4 regions of the Faecalibacterium sp. BCRC 81149 genome follow, and region 1 is predicted to be linked to each of the others. Evidence: predicted binding sites of a transcription regulator. Region 1 holds the regulator's gene; each other region holds the start of a gene.

Region 1 (5,357 bases):
GAATTTGGTAGTGTAGATTCGACGGAATTGCGTGGTTTCGCAGGCTGCGGAAATGCGGCCGCAAAAGGGCAGAGAGTTGGGACTCTGCTGAGGAGAAGCTGAATATGTGGAAGAAAAAAGAAAGATGGACGGCAGCTGCGGTGCTGCTGGCGATGGTCGTGGCGACAGGTCTGTGCTGGTACATCCTGTACATCCGGCAGCAGTTCTATGACGAAGGCACCCGCAACCTGCTGGAGACCTATGAGCAGGTGGATAAGTCTTTTTCCATCTTCTCTCAGAGCAACTGGAACATGCTGAACGAGTGGGGCAAGGACCTGCAGGCCGCCAATGATGAAGGCCAGACGGAGAAATGCCTGCGCAGCTATGAAGCCGAGCGGGAGATCTGGCGGTACAGCAGCGTGTATCTGTTCAATGAAAACTGCGAATATTGGAGTGTCCGGGGCAAGCATGAAAAAGTGGATCACCTCTGGACGGCCTTTGAAGAGATGTACCGCACCGGCAAGCCTACGGTGTCCAGCTACATCATGCGGAGCGGGGAGCGCCGGGTGGTATACGCTGCACCCATTGCGCCGGTGGAGATCGACGGAACTACTTACACCAGCCTTGCAGTGAGCTATCGGAATAAGACCATTGAGGAATTGATCGGCGGCAATGCCTACGGCGGGCAGAGCGACTGCTACATCATCCATCCCGATGGCGATGTGATGCTCTCGGAGGAGCCCAAGAGCGAGATCGATGACTGGATGGACAACCTGTTCGATTACCTGCAGAAACACACGCAGGTGGATGGGGGCGCACTGACCCGGGCCCGGCAGGACGTGGCAGAGGTCCGCAGCGGCAGCCTTTCCTACTGTCTCGAGGGCAAGAGCTACTATCTGGTCTACCGGCCGGTGGGCTTTCAGGATCTGTCCATTGTGGGCATCGTCGGCCGTGACGTGGTGGACAGCGGAATGCGGAAGATCCAGAATGCCACCATCCTGCTGCTGGCGGGCCTGTTCCTCTGCGCAGGCATCGTGCTGGTGCACGGTGTCCGCACCGATGCCCGCCTGCGCGTGGAGGAAAAGGAGCGCGCACTTCAGCAGGAAGAGGAGGCCCGCCAGCAGATGGAGGACCTGGCCAACACCGACGGCCTGACCGGACTGTATAATGAACGCTATTTTGACGCATTGTTGAAAGAAAACGAGCTGTACAAGACACCGTTTGTCCTGTTCTACCTCGACCTTGACCGTTTCAAGCCTGTGAACGACCGTTACGGCCACGATGTGGGCGACCAGCTGCTCAAGGAGGTGGCCAGCCGCCTGCGGGGCTGCGTGCGGGAGAGCGATGCGGTGTTCCGCATCGGCGGGGATGAGTTCGCCCTCATCGTCAACGGAGCCGCAACGGAGGGGTTCTGCAAGAGCCGGGTGGAAAAGATCAAGGCAGCCATCCGGGAGCCTTACCGCCTGAAGGATGCAGAGGTGCAGGTTGGCACCAGCTGCGGCTGTGCGGTCTACCCAAGTGACAGTGACGATGTGCGTGCCATCCGCATCCTGGCTGACCACCGGATGTATGAGGATAAGCAGCGCTCCGGCAGGAGCTGAATGAATAATTCCCTTCCTGTTTCCACAGAATAACCATACTTCGCAGAAATCTGGAAGCAAAACCGGAACATGGAAAGGAAGGGAACCTTATGAAAGCAACCGGCATCGTGCGCCGCATCGACGAGCTGGGGCGGGTGGTCATCCCCAAGGAGATCCGCCGCACCCAGCGCATCCGCAGGGGAGACCCGCTGGAGATCTTCACAACAGGGGACGGCGAGGTCATCTTCAAAAAGTATTCGCCCATGGGGGAGCTGAGCGGGGTGACGGCCCAGTATGTGGATGTGCTGAGCAAGTGCTTTGCCCTGACGGCCTTTGTCTCAGACCGGGACCGCATTCTGGCGGCATCCGGTGCGGGCAGGCGGGATCTGGCAGACCGCAGCGTGAGCCAGCCGCTGGAAAAGCTGATGGACAGCCGCAAGCCCTACCAGAGCGATGGCAGCCCTGAAAAGGCACTGCTGCCCTGTGAGGGCTCACCCCGGGCGCTGCTGTGCGCTGTGCCCATCATTGCGGCGGGGGATGTTACCGGCAGTGTGGGCCTGCTTACGGAGGACCGCACTGCCCGGCCCGATGCCGCTCAGCTCAAGGCGGTGAACGTGGCGGCGGCATTTCTGGCAAAGCAGATGGAGGAATGATCTATTATATAGGAGAGCCGCCGCAGGGCGGCTCTTTTTTGTACGGCCTTTATGACAGAATTATGAATCTTTCAAAACTTTTCTGAGAAGCTATTGACAGCGCCGCAAAATTGGATATAATGGTCTTAGCACTCAGGAAGAAGGAGTGCTAAAGAACAAAAAGCGAACGAAGGAGGCAGGCGCTATGACGATGGATGCACGCAAACAGCGTGTCTTGCAGGCGATCGTTGCGCTGTATGGCCTCGAGGGCGAGCCCGTGGGCAGCAGTGTGCTGGCAAACTACTTTGATATGGCAGTTTCCAGTGCCACGCTGCGCAACGAGATGGCCGCGCTGACCAAGCTGGGTCTGCTGGAGCAGCCCCACACCAGCGCAGGCCGTGTCCCCAGTGCCAAGGGCTACCGTTATTATCTGGATCATCTTCTCACCGATGACCAGCCGCTGGACCGTGTGACCCGCGCCCGTGTGGACGCGGTGTTCGCAAGCCTTGACCATGAGCCGGAAAAGCTGGCACAGGGTGCCGCCAAGGCACTGGCCGCCATCAGCGGCTGCACTGCCGCTGTCAGCACTCCCTGTGCTGAGGATCTCTGCATCGCCCATTACGAGGTGGTGCAGGTGGGCCGCAGCGCCGCAGCGGTGCTGGCTGTGACCACTGCCGGTTATGTCCGCACCCGTGTGGCGCGGGTCCGCACCGGTCTTTCCCGGGAAAATGCAGCGGCGCTTGCCGCCCTGCTCAACCGGAACCTGACCTTTGTGGCTCCTGTTGATCTGTCGCCCCGGCTCCTTGCAGAGCTGTGCAGCCAGATCAGCCCGGAGCTGGTGCCGGTGATCAGCGCCGCCGCCGCTATCCTGCAGGATTCCACCCAGCCCCATGTGTATTTGGGTGGTGAGCAGTACCTGCTGGACTGGCCCCAGCTGGACGGCAAGGTGGGCAGCATCCTGAGCCTGCTGAACGACGAAGAGCAGGCCGCCGCCCTCATTGCACCCCCGGCAGAGCAGAGCGAAAGCATCCTGCTGGGCGAGGATCTGGAACCTCAGATCCCCGGCCTGTGCATCGTGAGTGACCGGTATCTGGTGGGCGGAGGCCTCTGGGGCTCCGTGGCCCTCATCGGCCCCACCCGGATGCCCTTCCAGAAGCTGATGCCGCTGCTCCACACCTTTGCCGATCAGCTTGGCGAAGGAATGAGCGGCAAACGAAAAGATACCCCGCAGGCAGCCGCACCCCGGCGGACTGTGATCTATAAGGAGGACCTGGAATGAGCGAAGAAACAAAAAAGACCCCGCAGGCAGAAGAACCTGCCGTGGAGCCCAACACCGCCGAGCAGGCCGCCCCGGAAACTGCACCTGAGCAGGCAGCGGCTCCCGAGACGAACGCTGAAGCGGCAGACCCCAAGAAAAAAGATGGCTTCTTCAACAAGAAGGCCCGGGAGCTGGAGGCTGTGAAGGCAAAGCTGGACGCGGCTGAGAAGAATGCCAATCAGGCCAAGGATCAGCTGCTGCGGATGGCCGCCGAGTATGAGAACTACCGCAAGCGCTCCACCCGTGAGGCTGACCAGAAGTTCAACGACGGCGTGTCCTTTGCCGTGAACCAGATCATCCCCATTCTGGATACGCTGGAGATGGCGGCCAACGCCCCCACCACCGACGAGAACTACAAGAAGGGCGTGACCATGACGCTGGACAAAGCCGCCAAGGCGCTGAGCACCCTCCATGTGGAGGAGATCGAGGCGCTGGGCAAGCCCTTTGACCCCAACTTTATGAATGCCGTGCAGCAGATCCCCGCCCCTGATGGGCAGGAGAGCGGCACCGTGATCACGGTTTACCAGAAGGGCTACAAGCTGGGCGATAAGATCGTCCGCCATGCCACCGTTGTTGTGGCAGAGTGATTTTGCAAGACCCCGCAAGGGTTTTCAAATATAACATCCGCTTGGTAACATTTGAGCATCACATAAACAAAAAAACGTTCTGAATTTGAGAGGAGCTTTCATTATGAGTAAGATCATTGGTATCGACCTTGGTACTACCAACAGCTGCGTGGCTGTTATGGAGGGCGGCGAGCCCGTTGTTATCGCAAACTCTGAGGGTGCACGCACCACCCCGTCTGTTGTCGGCTTCACCAAGACCGGCGACCGTCTGGTGGGTCAGGTGGCAAAGCGCCAGGCCATCACCAACCCTGAGAACACGGTGGCTTCCATCAAGCGTTATATGGGCACCGACCACAAGGTGACCCTGAACGGCAAGGAGTACACTCCCCAGCAGGTCAGCGCTATGATCCTGCAGAAGCTGAAGGCAGATGCCGAGGCTTATCTGGGCGAGACTGTCACCGATGCAGTCATCACCGTTCCTGCATACTTCAACGACAGCCAGCGTCAGGCAACCAAGGACGCAGGCACCATTGCCGGCCTGAACGTCAAGCGTATCATCAACGAGCCCACTGCCGCATCTCTGGCATACGGCATCGATAAGGAAGAGGACCAGAAGATCATGGTCTACGACCTGGGCGGCGGCACCTTCGATGTGTCCATCATCGAGATGGGCGACGGTGTGACCGAGGTTCTGGCCACCAACGGTGATACCCACCTGGGCGGCGATGACTTCGACCAGCGCATCATCGACTGGATGGCAGATGCGTTCCAGAACGAGAACGGCATCGACCTGCGCAAGGATAAGATGGCCGCACAGCGCTTGAAGGAAGCTGCTGAGAAGGCAAAGATCGAGCTGTCCAGCGCAATGAGCAGCCAGATCAACCTGCCCTTCATCACTGCTGACGCTACCGGCCCCAAGCATCTGGATATGACCCTGACCCGCGCAAAGTTCAATGAGCTGACCGCTGATCTGGTCGATCGTACCATGACCCCTGTCCGCAAGGCTCTGCAGGATGCAGGCCTGCGTCCCTCTGACCTGAAGAAGGTCCTGATGGTCGGTGGTTCCACCCGTATCCCCGCTGTCTACGATGCAGTCAAGAAGGAACTGAACTGCGAGCCCTTCAAGGGCATCAACCCCGATGAGTGCGTGGCTGTGGGCGCTGCCATTCAGGGCGGCGTTCTGCAGGGCGATGTCAAGGGCCTGCTGCTGCTGGATGTCACCCCGCTGAGCCTGGGCATTGAGACCCTGGGCGGCGTGTGCACCAAGATCATCGACCGCAAC
Region 2 (5,357 bases), on a different contig from region 1:
GAAGCTGGTGACCGAATCCATCACCTTGGAGATAGGCTACGACCGGGAGAACGTGGACAAGGGCGGCTACCGTGGTCAGACCCAGACCGACCGCTACGGCAGGGTCATCCCCAAGGCAGCCCACGGAACTGTCCGGTTTGATGCTCCCACCAATCTGGGCAGCACCATCATCAACGAAAGTGCAAAGCTGTTTGAGCACATCACCGACCCGGCGCTGACGGTGCGGCGCATTACCATCAACGCCAATAAGGTCACGCCGGACGAGGGCATCTATCAGGTGGATTTTTTCACGGACACCAAGAAGCTGGAAAAGGAGAAAAAACTCCAGCAAGCCATGCTGGGCATCAAGAACAAGTACGGCAAAAACGCCGTGCTGAAAGCCAGCAGCTACGAAGAAGGTGCCACCATGCGACAGCGCAACGCACAGATCGGCGGTCACAGCGCAGGAGGTTCAGATGGAAAACTACAAAAATAGCAAGGCCGGGCGGGAGACCGCCCAAAAGTACGGGGACATCCTGGAGATGGAACGCCCCCAGACCGAAGAATCCCTCCGCAAGCACCCCCGCATGACCTTGCAGAACCGTGCCAAGATATTCTCGCCCTTCTCTCCGCTACGAGGCTACGACGAGCAGCTTGCCGCAGAAAAGCAGCGCACGGAGCGTGTGACCAAGCGCATTCTGACCGAGGAAGAAATGTCCGCCCTGTCCGATCGGCTGATGCAGGTCACCAAGGGCATGACCATCACGGTGCGGTACTTCAAGGAGGATACCGCCCACCCGGAGATCCCGGCGGTAGGCGATTACCTCACCCTGACCGGCAAAGCAGACCGCATCGACCCGGTGTTCCGCACCCTGCAGGTGGGCGACACCGTAGTGCCCTTTGAGGATCTGGTGGAGGTCAGCGGGGAAGGTATCATGGACATTGATGTATATCTGGGCATCGGGGAAGAATGAGATGACAAAAAATGCTGAAAGAGATGTTTATAGGACAGCTCTTTCAGTAAAATGACCTCAGAAGAAGCAAAACACACTTCGGATGGAGGAAAACACAATGGCAAACGGCGATTACGGCTATTTCGGCAAAGGTGACACGGGCTATGCCCAATACATGACGGCCTTCAACCGCAACTTTGGTGGCTCGTCCGGCGGTGGCGGCGGAAATCACAACAATGGCGGCGGCGGGGGAGATGGCAGCGGATGCGGCTGCCTCATCGCTATCGCGGTGGTGGTCGTGCTGGTGCTCATCGCTATGGGAAGCTGAGGGCATCCCCACGGTGCAGAGCTGCTTGTGGTAAACGGCGAAAAAAACTAAAAAAGCACTTGACCCTGACGTTGCGTCATAGCGTATACTGAGCTTGTCGCAAGGGAGGAAAACGAAATGATGACTGTCAAGGAAGTGAGCAATCTGACCGGGGTGAGCATTCGGACGCTGCAATATTACGATAAAATCGGTCTGCTGCATCCGACGCATCGAACGCAGGCGGGCTATCGCCTGTATGATGATGCTGCACTGGAACGATTGCAACAGATCTTGCTGTTCCGAGAACTGGAATTTTCACTGGAGGATATCCGAAAAATTCTGAAAAACCCGGAGTTTGACCGGGAAAAGGCACTGGAACAGCAGATCACATTGCTGACCCTGAAAAAACAGCATCTGGAAAAGTTGATCGCTCTTGCGGAGAAGATTCGGACAACAGGAGGAAACGTTATGGACTTCAACGCATTTGACACACAGAAGATCAAGGAATACGCAGAACGTGCAAAGAGAGAGTGGGGCGAAACCACAGAGTATCAGGAATTTGAGGCAAAAAATGCCCGGCGGACGCAGAAGGAATCTGACAACATCAACGAGCAGTTGATGGGGCTCGTAGCGGCATTCGGAACGCTGCAAACCAGAGAACCGGCAGACCCCGCAGTACAGGCACAGGTGAAAAAGCTGCAGGACTTTATCACCGAGAATTACTATACCTGCACGAAGCCCATTTTGTATCAACTTGGACAGATGTACGGTGCCGGCGGCGAGTTTACGGAGAACATCAACGCTGCCGGGGGAGAGGGCGCGGCAGAATTTGCTCAGAAAGCCATTGAAATTTATTGCCGATAAGCCCAAAGTCGGTGTTAATATACGCCTACTGCAACCTGCATGGTCTGTGGATGATGAAACACTAAGAAATAAACGGGTTCCTGCCAGTGGCTAAACGCTTGCAGGAGCCTGTTTTGCGTGCGGTCAGAGGGGTGATGTGGCGCTGAAAATGTTCTGCTTGACCTTGTGCAGAGGATGAAGTATTATACTCGCAAGAAACTAACTTACGAGTATATTTTGATGCAACTACGCTTTGAGGAGGAAATACCATGCGTTCCGAACAAATCAAAAACCAACTGGAAATCGTGCAGGGAGACATTACCAAGCTGGACTGTGACTGCATCGTGAATGCAGCCAACCGCAGCCTGCTGGGCGGCGGTGGCATTGCCGAAGCCTTTTACGGGATGCCACAGGAACTGCGGGCAGAGACCTTGAAGCGCCTGCCGGAGGATCTGCGGGCGGCCCCTTTTCGTGCAGGTGCTTTTCTGCAAGGGGAAAGCGTGGTATACTGAGGGCGGAAAATCGGAATTTGAGGTGGAAATATGGCATCAAGCAAGGAATACTTAGAGTTTATTTTAGGGCAGCTATCTGAGTTAGAAGAAATTACTTATCGAGCTATGATGGGAGAATTTATTATTTATTATCGTGGCAAGGTTGTAGGCGGTATCTATGATGATAGATTACTTGTTAAACCAGTAAAATCAGCAATTAGTTATATGCCGACAGCTCCGTATGAATTACCCTATGAGGGAGCAAAAGAGATGTTGTTGGTAGATGAAGTTGATAATAAGGAATTTTTGACAGGCTTGTTTCATGCAATGTATGATGAACTGCCAGCCCCAAAACCGAAAAAGTAGAAATAAACAACTTCCAGTTTGCCACCCAAGAACATCCATAAGAGAGGAGTGACCGTTATGAAGGAAAACAACTGAAACGTAGCTTTTTTCGCTAAAATGGGATAAGCCGGAAAGTAAACGGTATGCGATTCCATCTCCCAGGGGTGATTTTTGTCTCATTGTGGTAATAGGGAAAGACAGAACCAAGAAATTGTTGCAGAAGTGTTATTTTTTCGTGAATATTAGCACTCTACTATTGACACTGCTAACGCATGGTGCTATAATAGTGGCGTGCTCAGGAGGAAGGGCAAAAGGAGAGCCGCAAGGCTCCCCGGAAAGCCTTTCCGAGTGGACGCTTCAGATTTTTTGCCCCGACCCGAACGCCGGGATTGGAGGAATGATTTATGCTTATGCCGACTGTTTTCCATGAAAACCTGTTCGATGATTTCTTCGATCCGTTCTGGAATGACGCTGCACTGGAACGTATGATGAACCGTGAGGCTCGTGATACCTTTGGTAAGCGTGGTGCAAACATGATGAAGACCGATGTCAAACAGACGGACAACGGCTACGAAGTAGCGGTTGACCTGCCGGGCTGCAAGAAGGAAGACGTTCAGATGGATCTGAACGACGGCTACCTGACCATTCAGGCAGTGCGCAGCCACAGCAATGACGAAAAGGATAAGAAGGGCCGCTATCTGCGGCGCGAATCCTTCTCCGGCACCTGCGCACGCAGTTTCTACGTGGGCGATGTGAAGAAGGAGGACATCCACGCAAAGTTCGAGGATGGTGTCCTGCACATCGAGCTGCCTGCTCCTCAGCAGACGAAGGCTTTGCCTGAGAACCCGAATCTGATCGAGATCGAGTAAAACGCCGGTCGTGTGTGCCAAGTCACACACGCACATAAAATGGCCCCGGAGAGCTGCAACAAGCCCTCCGGGGCCATTTTTATTCGCAGAGTAAACCACAAGCGATGCTTGTGCATTAAAAACACAAACTGCTATAAACTACTTCATTCCCCTTTTTTTTCGCTGTTTACGATAGCCTGCACCTTAGTGGGCAGACCATAGATGCTGATGAAACCGGTGGCATCGCTCTGCTTGTAGTCGCCGCCTGCGGCAAAGGTGGCGATGTCCTCACGATACAGAGAGTACGGCGACCAGACCCCTGCATTGATGAGGTTGCCCTTGTACAGTTCCAGACGTACCTTGCCGGTGACATGCTCCTGTGTGGAGGTGACAAAGGCACTCAGAGCTTTGCGCAGCGGGCTGAACCACTGGCCATCATACATGATTGCAGCATCCATTATACAGGCACTTGGAAAATGTGTAAAAAGTGTTCTGTATATAGCAGCAATATGAAAGCAGTATTTCACAGCGGGGCATTATGAACCTATAATAGTAGTTGGAAATAAACAGAAAGAGGGTCTTTTGATGGCAACGATATTTCCAAGAGAAGAAAAGGCAGAGGCACTGTTCGGGGAGATCCTGAAAAATCCAGAAGCCTGCCACCGCCTGATGGATACCTTCAACGACTCGCTGGACATGGCAGAAGTACTGGATGCGCCGGCCGTGAGTGCACAGCAGTTTGCCGCAGCGCTGTTCAATGCCTACGAGAACAAGGATCTGTCTGCCTTTCTGATGGCGATCTGCCAGCACAGTATGTTTGACCTGCTACGGAACGCTGCTCTGATCCCGTTCAAATTCAACGCCGATGGTCAGCCGAACCCGGTGATCCTGACGGATGATGCCGGCGTTCTTTTGCCGAACAACAAATTTGCCGTGAGCAGCAAAGTATACGACCGGTTCATCCGGGTGTTCCAGAAGCAGGAAAAGGTAAAAATGTACCTTGCCAGCGGCTACTGCAAGTATCACGGCTACGACGAAGGCTCGATGGATGTGGTGGAGTACCACTACAACCAGCATTTGGGGCTGCTGCTGATCTACGAACTGCCGGACACCGTGAAGCAGAAGGTAACGGAAGCGGAGGCCTACTCCACCGTCTGGGATATCCAGATGAGGCTGCAGCACGCACTGCCCCGTTCCGTGGTCTACTATGGACAGGATACGCTCAAGGACGGCGGAACCCGCTACGATGAACTTGGCGTTTTTCTGCCGCTGGAACACTTTGCCGACCGGCTGGAACGCCATGTGGAAACTTCTACCAAGATCGTTTACGGCGAGTAAACGCCCTGTAAACGAACTCCCTTTATAAGTGCATCACAGCAAAACAAAACGCAGCGAACCGTTAAAAGATTCGCTGCGTTTTGCCTTATAAGGGAGAATGGAAATGCTGCACATCAGGTGCAATAACGGAAAGTCTTGTCAGTGACAATACGGGCGAAGATCAGCCCTAACGGCAGTGCCACGATGATGAGAATGGCATCTGCAAACCATGTGGCGGAGTCCATCAGAGACAGGATGCCCAGATTATAGATGG
Region 3 (5,357 bases), on a different contig from region 1:
AAGGCATTTGACCGCTATTTTCTTGGTTTTTCTGTTTTTCATTTTTCCTTGATATGGTTTATAATACATTAACTCATGCAACAAATAGTTTTTAAGCATTTCATGGGTTTTAGAACCGGCCTTTTCCTCATTCAGGGCAGCTTTTAATACTTCTGTAATATCCTTTCTTAAATCAGATTCTTCATTTAAATAGTGCACTGGCTGGATATTATGCCGCATTCCCCATTCTTTCCCAAACGCAATTCCATAGTCACCATACCAGTCCATGTGAACTTTTAGCTTTTTTAGACTGATATCACAAAAACATTTCATTGGACAGGCTAAAGATTTTACTCTTCTAAGATTTAAGTATCGTACATCTTCTTCACAATACCGTGGAGAAAGCATTTTATGTTCTAAGCATCCCAAAAGAAATCCGAAATCTGTCATAAAAGTAAACAATGTATCTGGATGAACCTTAGATGGAATATGTTTTGGGACTTTGTTTCTTTGCTCATTCGGGTTAATTTTGCCTAAGTTAAGCGTATCCTTCATTATAGTTGTCCTTTGCTGCCACTTTCCTAGTATCTATCACTTTATATCATCGATTCGATATACTCCCACTATCCATCCAGTGCTCGAAAGCTACGATACTGCTCGTCGATTTCCTTCATGTTGTAGTCCATCAGGCCGGGAATCCCCATTTCGCCGCCGCATTCGTTGCAGAAAGCAGCCGTAATCTCAAAAGTATATTCCTTTTCCCGGATGGTCTGGTTGATTTTGATTTTCTTCAGGGTGTAGCTCGTTTCTCTGCGGCATTCTGTGCAGAAGTCCCTCTGATTTTGCATGGCGGCGCGCTCCCTTCCGGTTTTACATTCTTTTTTATTATTGTATCCCTACCTTTGTTTTTCGTCAACAATAAAGCCGCTGACAGTCTGCCGCTCGCAGAATCCATCAGTGGGTTTCATGAGTCTTCAAATCCCCTAGACGCAAAAAATCGGCACCCGCTTTTCAGCGAGTGCCGATTTTGTTACCCTATAGTGCGCTTTGATTTTTGGCGTAAGTGGCGTAAGTTTGGCGTAAATCCGTTTTCGCACGCTCCAAAAATCAAGTGTTCATGCGGGTTTTTGGCAGTTATTAGTACATGCCGCCCATGCCGCCCATGTCACCACCGGCTGCGGGAGCAGCGGGGGGTTCGGGCAGGTCAGCGACCAGGCTCTCGGTGGTCAGCACCATCTCAGCAACGGATGCTGCGTTCTCCAGAGCGGAACGGGTGACCTTGGTGGGGTCAACGATACCGGCGGCGATCATATCCTCAACAAAGACCTCGTTCTGAGCGTCGAAGCCGTAGTTAGGCTTGTTGGCAGAAACGATCTTGTCGATGATGACGCTGCCCTCCAGACCGGCGTTCTTGGCGATCTGGCGCAGAGGTGCCTCCAGAGCCTTCAGGACGATCTTGGCACCGGTGCGCTCGTCGCCTTCCAGCGTGTCGCACAGGGCGCGCACAGCGGGGATGGCGTTGATGGGAGCGGTGCCGCCGCCAGCAACAACACCTTCCTGAACAGCAGCCTTGGTTGCGTTCAGAGCGTCCTCGATGCGCAGCTTCTTATCCTTCATCTCGACCTCGGTAGCAGCACCGACCTTGATGACTGCAACGCCGCCGGCCAGCTTTGCCAGGCGCTCCTGCAGCTTCTCACGGTCGAAATCGCTGGTGGAAGCCTCGATCTGGTTGCGGATCTGTGCAATGCGGGCTGCAATGGCATCCTTATCGCCTGCGCCGCCCACGATGGTGGTGTTCTCCTTGGTGACCTTGACCTGACGGGCATGGCCCAGCATCTGGACGGTAGCGTCCTTCAGCTCATAGCCCAGATCAGCGGACACAACGGTGCCGCCGGTCAGGATAGCGATATCCTGCAGCATCTCCTTGCGGCGGTCGCCAAAGCCGGGAGCCTTGACAGCGCAGACGTTCAGGGTGCCGCGCAGGCGGTTGACGATCAGGGTGGACAGAGCCTCGCCCTCGATGTCCTCAGCCACGATCAGCAGCTTCATGCCGTTCTGCATGACCTGCTCCAGCAGGGGGACCAGATCCTGGATGACGCTGATCTTCTTATCGGTGATCAGGACGGCGGCGTTGTCCAGAACAGCCTCCATCTTGTCGGTATCGGTGACCATATAGGGGGTCAGGTAGCCGCGGTCAAACTGCATACCTTCCACGATCTCATTGTAGGTCTCAGCGGTGGTCTTGTTCTCCTCGATGGTGATGACACCGTCGGAGGTGACCTTCTCCATGGCCTCGGCGATCAGGCGGCCGATCTCGGGGTCACCGGCAGAAATGGTGCCGACGCGGGCGATATCGTTGCTGTCCTTGACCTTCTGGCTGTGGGCCTTGATGGTCTCAACAGCCTTGGCAACAGCCTTGCTCATGCCGCGGCGGATATCCATGGGGTTGGCACCGGCGGTAACGTTCTTCATGCCCTCGGTGACCATGGCCTGTGCCAGAACGGTTGCGGTGGTGGTGCCGTCGCCTGCGGCATCGTTGGTCTTGGTTGCGACCTCACGCACCAGCTGCGCGCCCATGTTCTCGAACTCGTCCTTCAGCTCGATCTCCTTGGCAATGGTCACGCCGTCGTTGGTGATGACGGGTGCGCCGAACTTCTTGCCCAGCACCACATTGCGGCCCTTGGGGCCCAGGGTGATCTTCACGGTATTTGCCAGGGTATCAATACCGGCACACAGTGCCTTGCGGGCATCCTCGCCCTGCTTGATCTGTTTTGCCATAATCAAATCGCTCCTTCAAAGCTCAAATTTCAATTTCAGAGGGGAAACTTACTCCACGATGGCCAGGATATCGCCCTGACGCACGATGGTGCACTCCTCGCCGTCCACCTTGACCTCAGTACCGGAGTACTTGCTGGTCAGGACCTTATCGCCGACCTTCACGGTCATCTTGACTTCGTTGCCGTCCACGATGCCGCCGGGGCCAACAGCCACGACCTCAGCCACCTGGGGCTTCTCCTTGGCGCTGCCGGTCAGGATGAGGCCGCCCTTGGTGGTCTCCTCGACTTCAACGGCCTTGATAACAACACGGTCTGCAAGAGGAATGATCTTCATAGTTCTTGCCCTCCTATAATAAAATATAATGAAAACTTTTTTGGCACCTTCGGCCCGTTTCTGCCGGGCCTTTGGTTGTTTAGCACTCCTTTTCTCTGAGTGCTAAGTGTATTGTACTCATCTCAGGGGTAAAAATCAAGGGTTTTCTCAAAATTTGTTTGTTAAGAATTTATGACAACGCAAAAGCGCCCGGATATCGTACTTTTTCGTTGCGATACCCGGGCGCTTTTTCTCCTGTTTCAACCTGCTTTCGGCGTGAGCCATTCCTCCACCTTCTCGGTGCTGTACTCCACCATATCAGCGATCTCCTCAATGGAGTATCCCTTTCGGTACAATTTCTGTGCCATCATTCTGGCCTGTTCTTCCCGGCCTTCCGTATAGCTTTCCACTCTCAGGTCTTCCATCACTTTACACATTTCGCTCACTCCTTTCGGGTTTTCTTTCAGATAGCGTGTTCTCTCTGCCAGCAGTTCAAAATTCATTTCATCCGCGCTGGTGCAATTGAAATCGTGCATCAGCCTGCCGATCTCTGAATCATCCCGGTATTCCCCATTCACATACAGGATATGGGCACCATCATTGAACGGGCGGTTCAGCGTCAGATTCATGTTCTGGATCGTATAGATCGGCTCGCCAGCCTTGTAGTAATCATTTTCCGTGATGAAAATAACATAGGTATCCGGCAGTTCTTTATAATCCTGCTTTTCGTCCAGATTTTCCACGTCCATCACACTGGAATGATATCTTGCCCGGTGCGGGTCTGCGCCATTGTCCGCGCGCTGGACCTCAATGTCATACTTCTTGCCCGCACTGTCGGTTGCATAGGCATCCAGACAGATTGAACGCGCACCGGTCACTCGCTTCATATCAGCCTGTGTCTCGCATTTTGTCAGGATCAGATCAGGCTTTCCGGTAATGATCCGAAGCACCAACTCTGCCAGCGGAAGATTTTCCTTAAAGAGCCCTCGCATAAAGGTATCATCCATAGGGCGAAAGCTGCGCAGACGATCAAGATCTTCCTGATGCCGCTTTTCTTTTTTCTCTGCATCCGACCAGTTCATAGCCCCATCCCTCCTGCTTTTTTCCAAACACCTTCTTACGGCTTCATCTTATCATAGAATTCTTCATAAATCAAGCGTATTTCTGTAAATTTCATACCACAGCGTGTTTCGTCACAAACCGCTCATACGCCGAGGCAGGCAGGAGGATGCGGCCGCTCAGGGGGCGCAGAATAGCCTCCACCGCATCACAGGGGGCGCACTCGCCGTCGGCGGTGGCAACGATGGGGCCGCGGCCATCGGCAGGGTGCAGCGCCACCCGCCGGGCACGGCGGTAGAGGAAGTAAGGCTTTGCCTCCTCGGTGAGCTGGCCGTTCACAAAATGCCGGCCGCTCTTGTACATCCCCAGCAGCTTGGCAATGGTCAGCCGCCCCACCCTGCGGACGATCATCACGTCCAGCCAGCCGTCGGCGGGGTCGGCCTCGGGGGCGGCAAGGAAGCCGCCGCCATAGGCCCGGCCATTGCAGATGGCGCACATCAGGCAGTCCACGGTCAGCTCCTCGTCATCAATGGTAAAGGTGACCCTGCGGCCGATATGCCCGCAGAGCTGCTCCACGATGGAGAGCAGGTAGGACATCTCGCCGCCGCACAGGGGGATCCGCCGGAACTTGGGGATGCCGTAGGCCACCTGCGCGTCCAGACCCGCCGCGCAGATGGTGGCGGACAGGCCCAGACTGGTCTCCAGCAGGTCGATGGTCACTTCCCCGCCCGCCAGCTGGGCATCGAGGTCGGTAAACTCCGCCCGGGTGCCGTAGGTGCGCAGGAAGTCGTTGCCGCTGCCGTAGGGCAGGCAGCCCACGGCGGCGTTGGCAAAGCCCTGCACGCCGGTCATGGCTTCCATGAAGGTGCCGTCGCCGCCCGCTGTCCAGATGCGCAGGCTGTCCCCTGCCTGCGCTGCCTCCTGGGCTGCGGCACGGGCCAGCTCCCGGGCGTGGCCCGCATACTCAGTGGTGTGGATGGTATAATCGGCCTGGCTCCACCCGGCCCGGGCGGCAGCGGCTCTGATCTGCGGGATGAGCTGGACGGTGCAGTCCTGCTTGCCCGCAGCGGGGTTCAGTAAAAACAAATAACGCATGGTTTCCTCCTTGGGGCGTTTCGCTTTCTCTATGATAAACGAAAACGCCGGAGGATGCAAGGGGGAAGCGTGCTCACCCTCTCAGTCTCGCTTCGCTCGCCAGCTCCCCCGAAGGGGGAGCCAATGCATCTGTA
Region 4 (5,357 bases), on a different contig from region 1:
AAAGCTCCCTTGAACAGGCCGGGGAAGCAGAGCACATTGTTGACCTGGTTGGGGAAGTCGCTGCGGCCGGTGGCCATCACGCGCACGCCGCCTGCCTTGGCATCGTCCGGCATGATCTCCGGGGTGGGGTTGGCCATGGCAAAGACGATGGCGTCCTTGTTCATGGTCTTGCACAGCTCGGTGGTCAGGATGCCGGGGCGGGACACGCCGATGAATACGTCGGCTCCCTCGATGGCTTCCTTCAGGCCGCCCTTGATCTGGCGGGGGTTGGTCACCTCGCCCAGCCAGTTCTTGTGGGCCTCGGCGCTGTTGCAGCCCTTGTACAGGGTGCCGAACTGGTCCACGGCCACGATATCCTTTGCGCCAGCGGTCATGAGCATCTTGATGATGGCAGTACCGGCAGCGCCAGGGCCGTTCAGGACGATGTGCACGTCCTCCATCTTTTTGCCCACCACGCGCAGGGCATTGATGAGGGCAGCGGTCACCACGATGGCGGTGCCGTGCTGGTCATCGTGGAACACGGGGATATCCAGCTCCCGCTCCAGCGTCTCTTCGATCTCAAAGCACTCGGGGCTCTTGATATCCTCCAGATTGATGCCGCCAAAGGTGGGGGCAATGGCCTTGCAGGCCGCGATCACGCTGGCGGCATCGTGGGCATCGATGCAGATGGGGAAGGCATCCACGCCGCCGAACTCCTTGAACAGCACGGCTTTGCCCTCCATCACAGGCAGACCGGCCTCGGGGCCGATGTCACCCAGGCCCAGCACGGCGGTGCCGTTGGAGACAACGGCCACCATGTTGCCCTTGAAGGTGTACTTATAAACATCGTCGGGTTTTTCCTTGATCTTGCGGCAGGGCTCGGCAACGCCGGGGGTGTAGGCGGTAGACAGGTCATCACGGGTCCTGACCTCCACCTTGCTGGTAATGCCCACCTTGCCGTGGTGGGTCTCGTGCATTTCAAGGGCGGCTTTGTTGTAATCCATGGGGTGTTCCTCCGTTTGTATCGGGCGCTTCTCGCTGAAGAGAGCGGCCGGGGTTTCTCATATCTCTTTTATTTTAACAGAACCGGGCGGGCATTTCCACCGGAAAAGCCGCTTTTTCGGCCGGTGCCCCGCAAAAGTCGGACAAACCCGGCGCTCTATTTGTGGAATTTCTGCAAAATTCTTTTCTTTTTCACTTTTGCCCTTTATAATAAGGTCTGTACTATGAAACCCGAATCTGAACCCGGCGGGATGCCGGTGTTCCAACAGGAGGAACTTTATTTTGAAAAAGATCATCACAAAAGCGGTCTGCCTGCTCTGCGCCGGTGCGCTGGTGCTGGGCGCAGCAGGCTGCTCCAAGTCCGCTGATTCTTCTTCTGCTGCTTCCAGCACAGCCGCCGCTGTTTACGGCAGCGCGGAAGATTACGATTACGAGAACTTCTCCTACAGCAGCGGTCTGGACGAGAACGGCTACTGGGAGGGCGTGAAGGCGCTTGACTATGTCACCCTGCCCGAGAACTTTGCAAGCCTTACCTTCAAGCGTTCTGAGATCGAGCCCACCGAGGAGGAGGTCCAGAGCGAGATCGACAGCCTGCTCAGCGACCACTCCACCGAGAAGCAGGTGACGGACCGTGCCGCAGCGGACGGTGATACCGTCAACATCGACTATGCCGGTTCCGTGGATGGCGTTGCGTTCAGCGGCGGCACTTACAGCGGCTACAGCCTGACCCTGGGCAGCGGTACTTTCGTCGATAGCTTTGAGGATCAGATCGTGGGCCACACCCCCGGCGAGACCTTTGATGTCACCGTGACCTTCCCGGAGGGATACAGCGATTCTACCGATTCCGAGGGCAACACCGTTGTCCTGAGCGGCAAAAAGGCTGTGTTCTCCGTTACCCTGAACTACATCAGCGAGAAGGTCCTGCCCGAGCTGACCGACGCGTGGGTGGCCGAGAACTACGGCGAGAGCGATGATGTTCACACCGTGGAGGAGCTGAAGGCACTCTACCAGAAGATGCTTTACAACACCAACCTGCAGAACGCCATCATGGACGACCTGCTGGCAAACTCCACCTTCAAGGAGCTGCCCAAGGAGGTCACCGATTATCAGGTGAACCAGTGCCTGAACTACTACTACACCATGGCCAACTACTACGGCTACGATCTGGACAGCTTTGTACAGACCGCCGCAGGCTATGAAAACGCCGATGCCCTGCTGGAGGGGATGAGCGACAGCATCACCACCTACTCCAAGGAGGCTCTGCTCTATCAGGCAGTGGCCGAGACACTGGACATCGTGCCCACCCAGGAGCAGATCGATACCTATTCCTCCTACACTGGCACCTACGGTGAGAATTACTGCACCATGGTCGCCCTGATGGATGCCGTCACCGATGCGCTGACGGAAAGCGCAGTGGTGAGCTGAGTGTCCTGCCCCCATATCAAGAGAACTTGTGCCGCTTCGGGTCTGCCGGGGCGGCATTTTTGTCTTGTTTGCAAACAATTTGTGAATTGTTGCCGTACCATCGAAAACCCTATTGACAAAGTGGGGTGTTTGGAGTATAGTTTTAGCAGTCGAACAGATAGAGTGCTAAAAATGAAATGGCAATCAATCTGAAAGACTGCTGAAATAACACTTCCGGTACGAATGGAGGTCGATTCTATGAATACCAATCAATATACGCAGAAAACACTGGAAGCTCTGCAGGCTGCCCAGCAGCTGGCTGTGGAGTACCAGCACAACGCTTTGGAGCCGGAACATCTGCTGCACGCCCTGGCTTCGCAGGAGCAGGGCCTGATCCCGCAGCTTCTGCAGAAGCTGAATGTGGACCCGGGCAGCTTTGCCGCTGCTGTGGCCGAAAAGCTGTCGGCCCTGCCCCGGGTGTCCGGCTCCGGCCGTGACCCGGACAAGGTCTATATCTCGCAGGCAACGGATAAAGTCCTGAGTGCCGCCGCCCGGGAAGCCAAGGCCATGAAGGATGAATACGTCAGTGTTGAGCATGTGTTCCTGGGCCTGCTGGATGAGCCGACCCAGAACACCACGGAGCTGTTCCGCGCCTTCAACATCAAGAAGGATGCGTTCCTGCAGCAGCTGACTGCCGTGCGCGGCAACCAGCGCGTGACCAACGACAACCCCGAGGATACCTACAACGCCCTGCAGAAATATGGCCAGGATCTGGTCGATCTGGCCCGGAAGCAGAAGCTGGACCCCGTGATCGGCCGTGATCAGGAGATCCGCAACGTGATCCGTATCCTGTCCCGTAAGACCAAGAACAACCCCTGCCTGATCGGTGAGCCCGGCGTTGGCAAGACCGCCATCGCCGAGGGCCTGGCCCAGCGGATCGTGCGTGGCGATGTGCCCGAGAACCTGAAGGACCGCATCGTGTTCAGCCTGGACATGGGTGCGCTGGTGGCCGGTGCAAAGTACCGCGGCGAGTTTGAGGAGCGCCTGAAGAGCGTCCTGAATGAGGTCAAGAAGAGCGAGGGCAAGATCATCCTCTTCATTGATGAGCTGCACACCATCGTGGGTGCGGGCAAGACCGACGGTGCCATGGACGCGGGCAACCTGCTCAAGCCCATGCTGGCCCGGGGCGAGCTGCACTGCATCGGCGCAACCACGCTGGACGAATACCGCCAGTATATCGAAAAAGACCCCGCTCTGGAGCGCCGGTTCCAGCCGGTGCAGGTGGATGAGCCCACAGTGGAGGACACCATTTCCATCCTGCGTGGCCTGAAGGAGCGCTATGAGGTGTTCCACGGCGTGAAGATCAGCGATAATGCGCTGATCGCCGCCGCAACCCTCTCTGACCGCTATATCACCGACCGCTTCCTGCCGGATAAGGCCATCGACCTGGTGGATGAAGCCTGCGCCATGATCAAGACTGAGATGGACAGTATGCCCAGCGAGATGGATGATCTGGCCCACCGCATCACCCAGCTGCAGATCGAGCAGGTCAGCCTGAAAAAGGAGACCGATGCCCTGAGCCAGAGCCGCCTGCATGAGCTGGAAAAGGAACTGGCCGAGCTGCAGGATAAGTTCCGCAGCATGAAGGCAAAGTGGGAAAACGAGAAGAACGCCATTGGCAAGGTACAGACCCTGCGTGAGCAGATCGAGCAGACCAATGCCGCCATTGAGAAAGCCCAGCGTGAGTATGACCTGAACAAGGCCGCTGAGCTGAAATACGGCAAGCTGCCCGAGCTGCAGAAACAGCTGGAAGCAGAGGAAAAGCTGGCCAACGAGAAGAAGGAGGACAGCCTCCTGCGTGACCGTGTGACCGACGAGGAGATCGCCCGCATCGTGGCCCGCTGGACCGGCATCCCGGTGGAGAAGCTGGTGGAGGGCGAGCGCGAGAAGCTGCTGCATCTGGACGATGTGCTCCACAAGAGAGTCATCGGTCAGGACGAGGCCGTGACCAAGGTGAGCGAGGCCATCCTGCGCAGCCGCGCAGGCATCGCCAACCCCAACCGCCCCATCGGCAGCTTCCTCTTCCTCGGCCCCACCGGTGTGGGCAAGACCGAGCTGGCCAAGGCGCTGGCACAGGCTCTGTTTGACGATGAGCGCAACATGGTGCGTATCGATATGACGGAGTATATGGAGAAGTTCAGCGTCAGCCGCCTGATCGGTGCGCCTCCGGGATACGTGGGTTATGAGGAGGGCGGCCAGCTGACCGAGGCTGTCCGCCGCAAACCCTACAGCGTGGTGCTGTTCGATGAGGTGGAAAAGGCCCACCCCGATGTGTTCAACATCCTGCTGCAGGTGTTGGACGATGGCCGCATCACCGACAGCCAGGGCCGTACCGTGGACTTCAAGAACACGGTCATCATCCTGACCTCGAATCTGGGCAGCGACATCATCCTGAACGATCTGGAGCAGCGCCGGGCCAATGGCTCCAACGAGCTGAGCGACGACGCAAAGCATCAGATCGACCTGCTGCTGAGGAGCAAGTTCCGCCCCGAGTTCCTGAACCGTCTGGACGAGATCGTCTACTACAAGAGCCTGACCAAGGACGAGATGCGCAAGATCGTGGATCTGCAGCTGGCAGACCTGCGCAGCCGCATGGACGAGGGCAAGCACCTGAATCTGGACGTGACCACCGCCGCCAAGGACTACATCATCGATTCTGCCTACGACAGCGTCTATGGTGCCCGCCCCATCAAACGGTTCATCCAGAGCCGGGTGGAGACTCTGATCGCCAAGGCGATCATTCAGGGCCGCTATGCCGAGGGCAGCACCCTGACCGTGGATTACGACGGAAATGCCCTTGTGCTGAAATGATTTTCCACAGTTTTGCCAGTTTTTTACCTCTGTGCCGGCTGTAATGCTTGCATGGGGGTGCGGAATATGATATTATAACAAGTAACATTGATGTGCTTTTC

What was found. The regulator HrcA, encoded in region 1, represses chaperone genes, less so after heat shock. The targets are predictions, from matches to a motif close to TGTTAGCACTCNNNNNNNNNGAGTGCTAACA.
Region 2: the regulator HrcA is predicted to act here: its motif matches at 3,159-3,189, upstream of D3F01_RS02110 (Hsp20/alpha crystallin family protein).
Region 3: the regulator HrcA is predicted to act here: its motif matches at 3,168-3,198, upstream of D3F01_RS01645 (co-chaperone GroES).
Region 4: the regulator HrcA is predicted to act here: its motif matches at 2,547-2,577, upstream of clpB (ATP-dependent chaperone ClpB).

Annotation. Positions count from the first base shown of each region.
Region 1 covers NZ_QXJA01000004.1:86,667-92,023, reverse strand. Annotated here, with positions in the region: gene D3F01_RS06645 (diguanylate cyclase) at 105-1,580, shown strand; gene D3F01_RS06640 (stage V sporulation T C-terminal domain-containing protein) at 1,670-2,212, shown strand; gene hrcA (heat-inducible transcriptional repressor HrcA) at 2,397-3,470, shown strand; gene grpE (nucleotide exchange factor GrpE) at 3,467-4,096, shown strand; gene dnaK (molecular chaperone DnaK) at 4,200-5,357, shown strand, end outside.
Region 2 covers NZ_QXJA01000001.1:436,733-442,089, reverse strand. Annotated here, with positions in the region: gene D3F01_RS02140 (DNA methylase) at 1-475, shown strand, start outside; gene D3F01_RS02135 (hypothetical protein) at 456-953, shown strand; gene D3F01_RS02130 (HFLK protein) at 1,051-1,260, shown strand; gene D3F01_RS02125 (MerR family transcriptional regulator) at 1,378-2,103, shown strand; partial or broken gene D3F01_RS02120 (ADP-ribose-binding protein) at 2,352-2,468, shown strand; gene D3F01_RS02115 (TfoX/Sxy family protein) at 2,625-2,939, shown strand; gene D3F01_RS02110 (Hsp20/alpha crystallin family protein) at 3,323-3,787, shown strand; partial or broken gene D3F01_RS02105 (argininosuccinate synthase) at 3,931-4,212, opposite strand; gene D3F01_RS02100 (DUF4866 domain-containing protein) at 4,352-5,104, shown strand; gene D3F01_RS02095 (threonine/serine exporter family protein) at 5,218-5,357, opposite strand, start outside.
Region 3 covers NZ_QXJA01000001.1:338,017-343,373, forward strand. Annotated here, with positions in the region: gene D3F01_RS01630 (abortive infection system antitoxin AbiGi family protein) at 1-534, opposite strand, end outside; gene D3F01_RS01635 (hypothetical protein) at 603-827, opposite strand; gene groL (chaperonin GroEL) at 1,117-2,757, opposite strand; gene D3F01_RS01645 (co-chaperone GroES) at 2,806-3,090, opposite strand; gene D3F01_RS01650 (PD-(D/E)XK nuclease family transposase) at 3,330-4,151, opposite strand; gene D3F01_RS01655 (diacylglycerol kinase family protein) at 4,243-5,223, opposite strand.
Region 4 covers NZ_QXJA01000017.1:26,722-32,078, reverse strand. Annotated here, with positions in the region: gene D3F01_RS14080 (malic enzyme-like NAD(P)-binding protein) at 1-983, opposite strand, end outside; gene D3F01_RS14075 (FKBP-type peptidyl-prolyl cis-trans isomerase) at 1,264-2,406, shown strand; gene clpB (ATP-dependent chaperone ClpB) at 2,644-5,256, shown strand.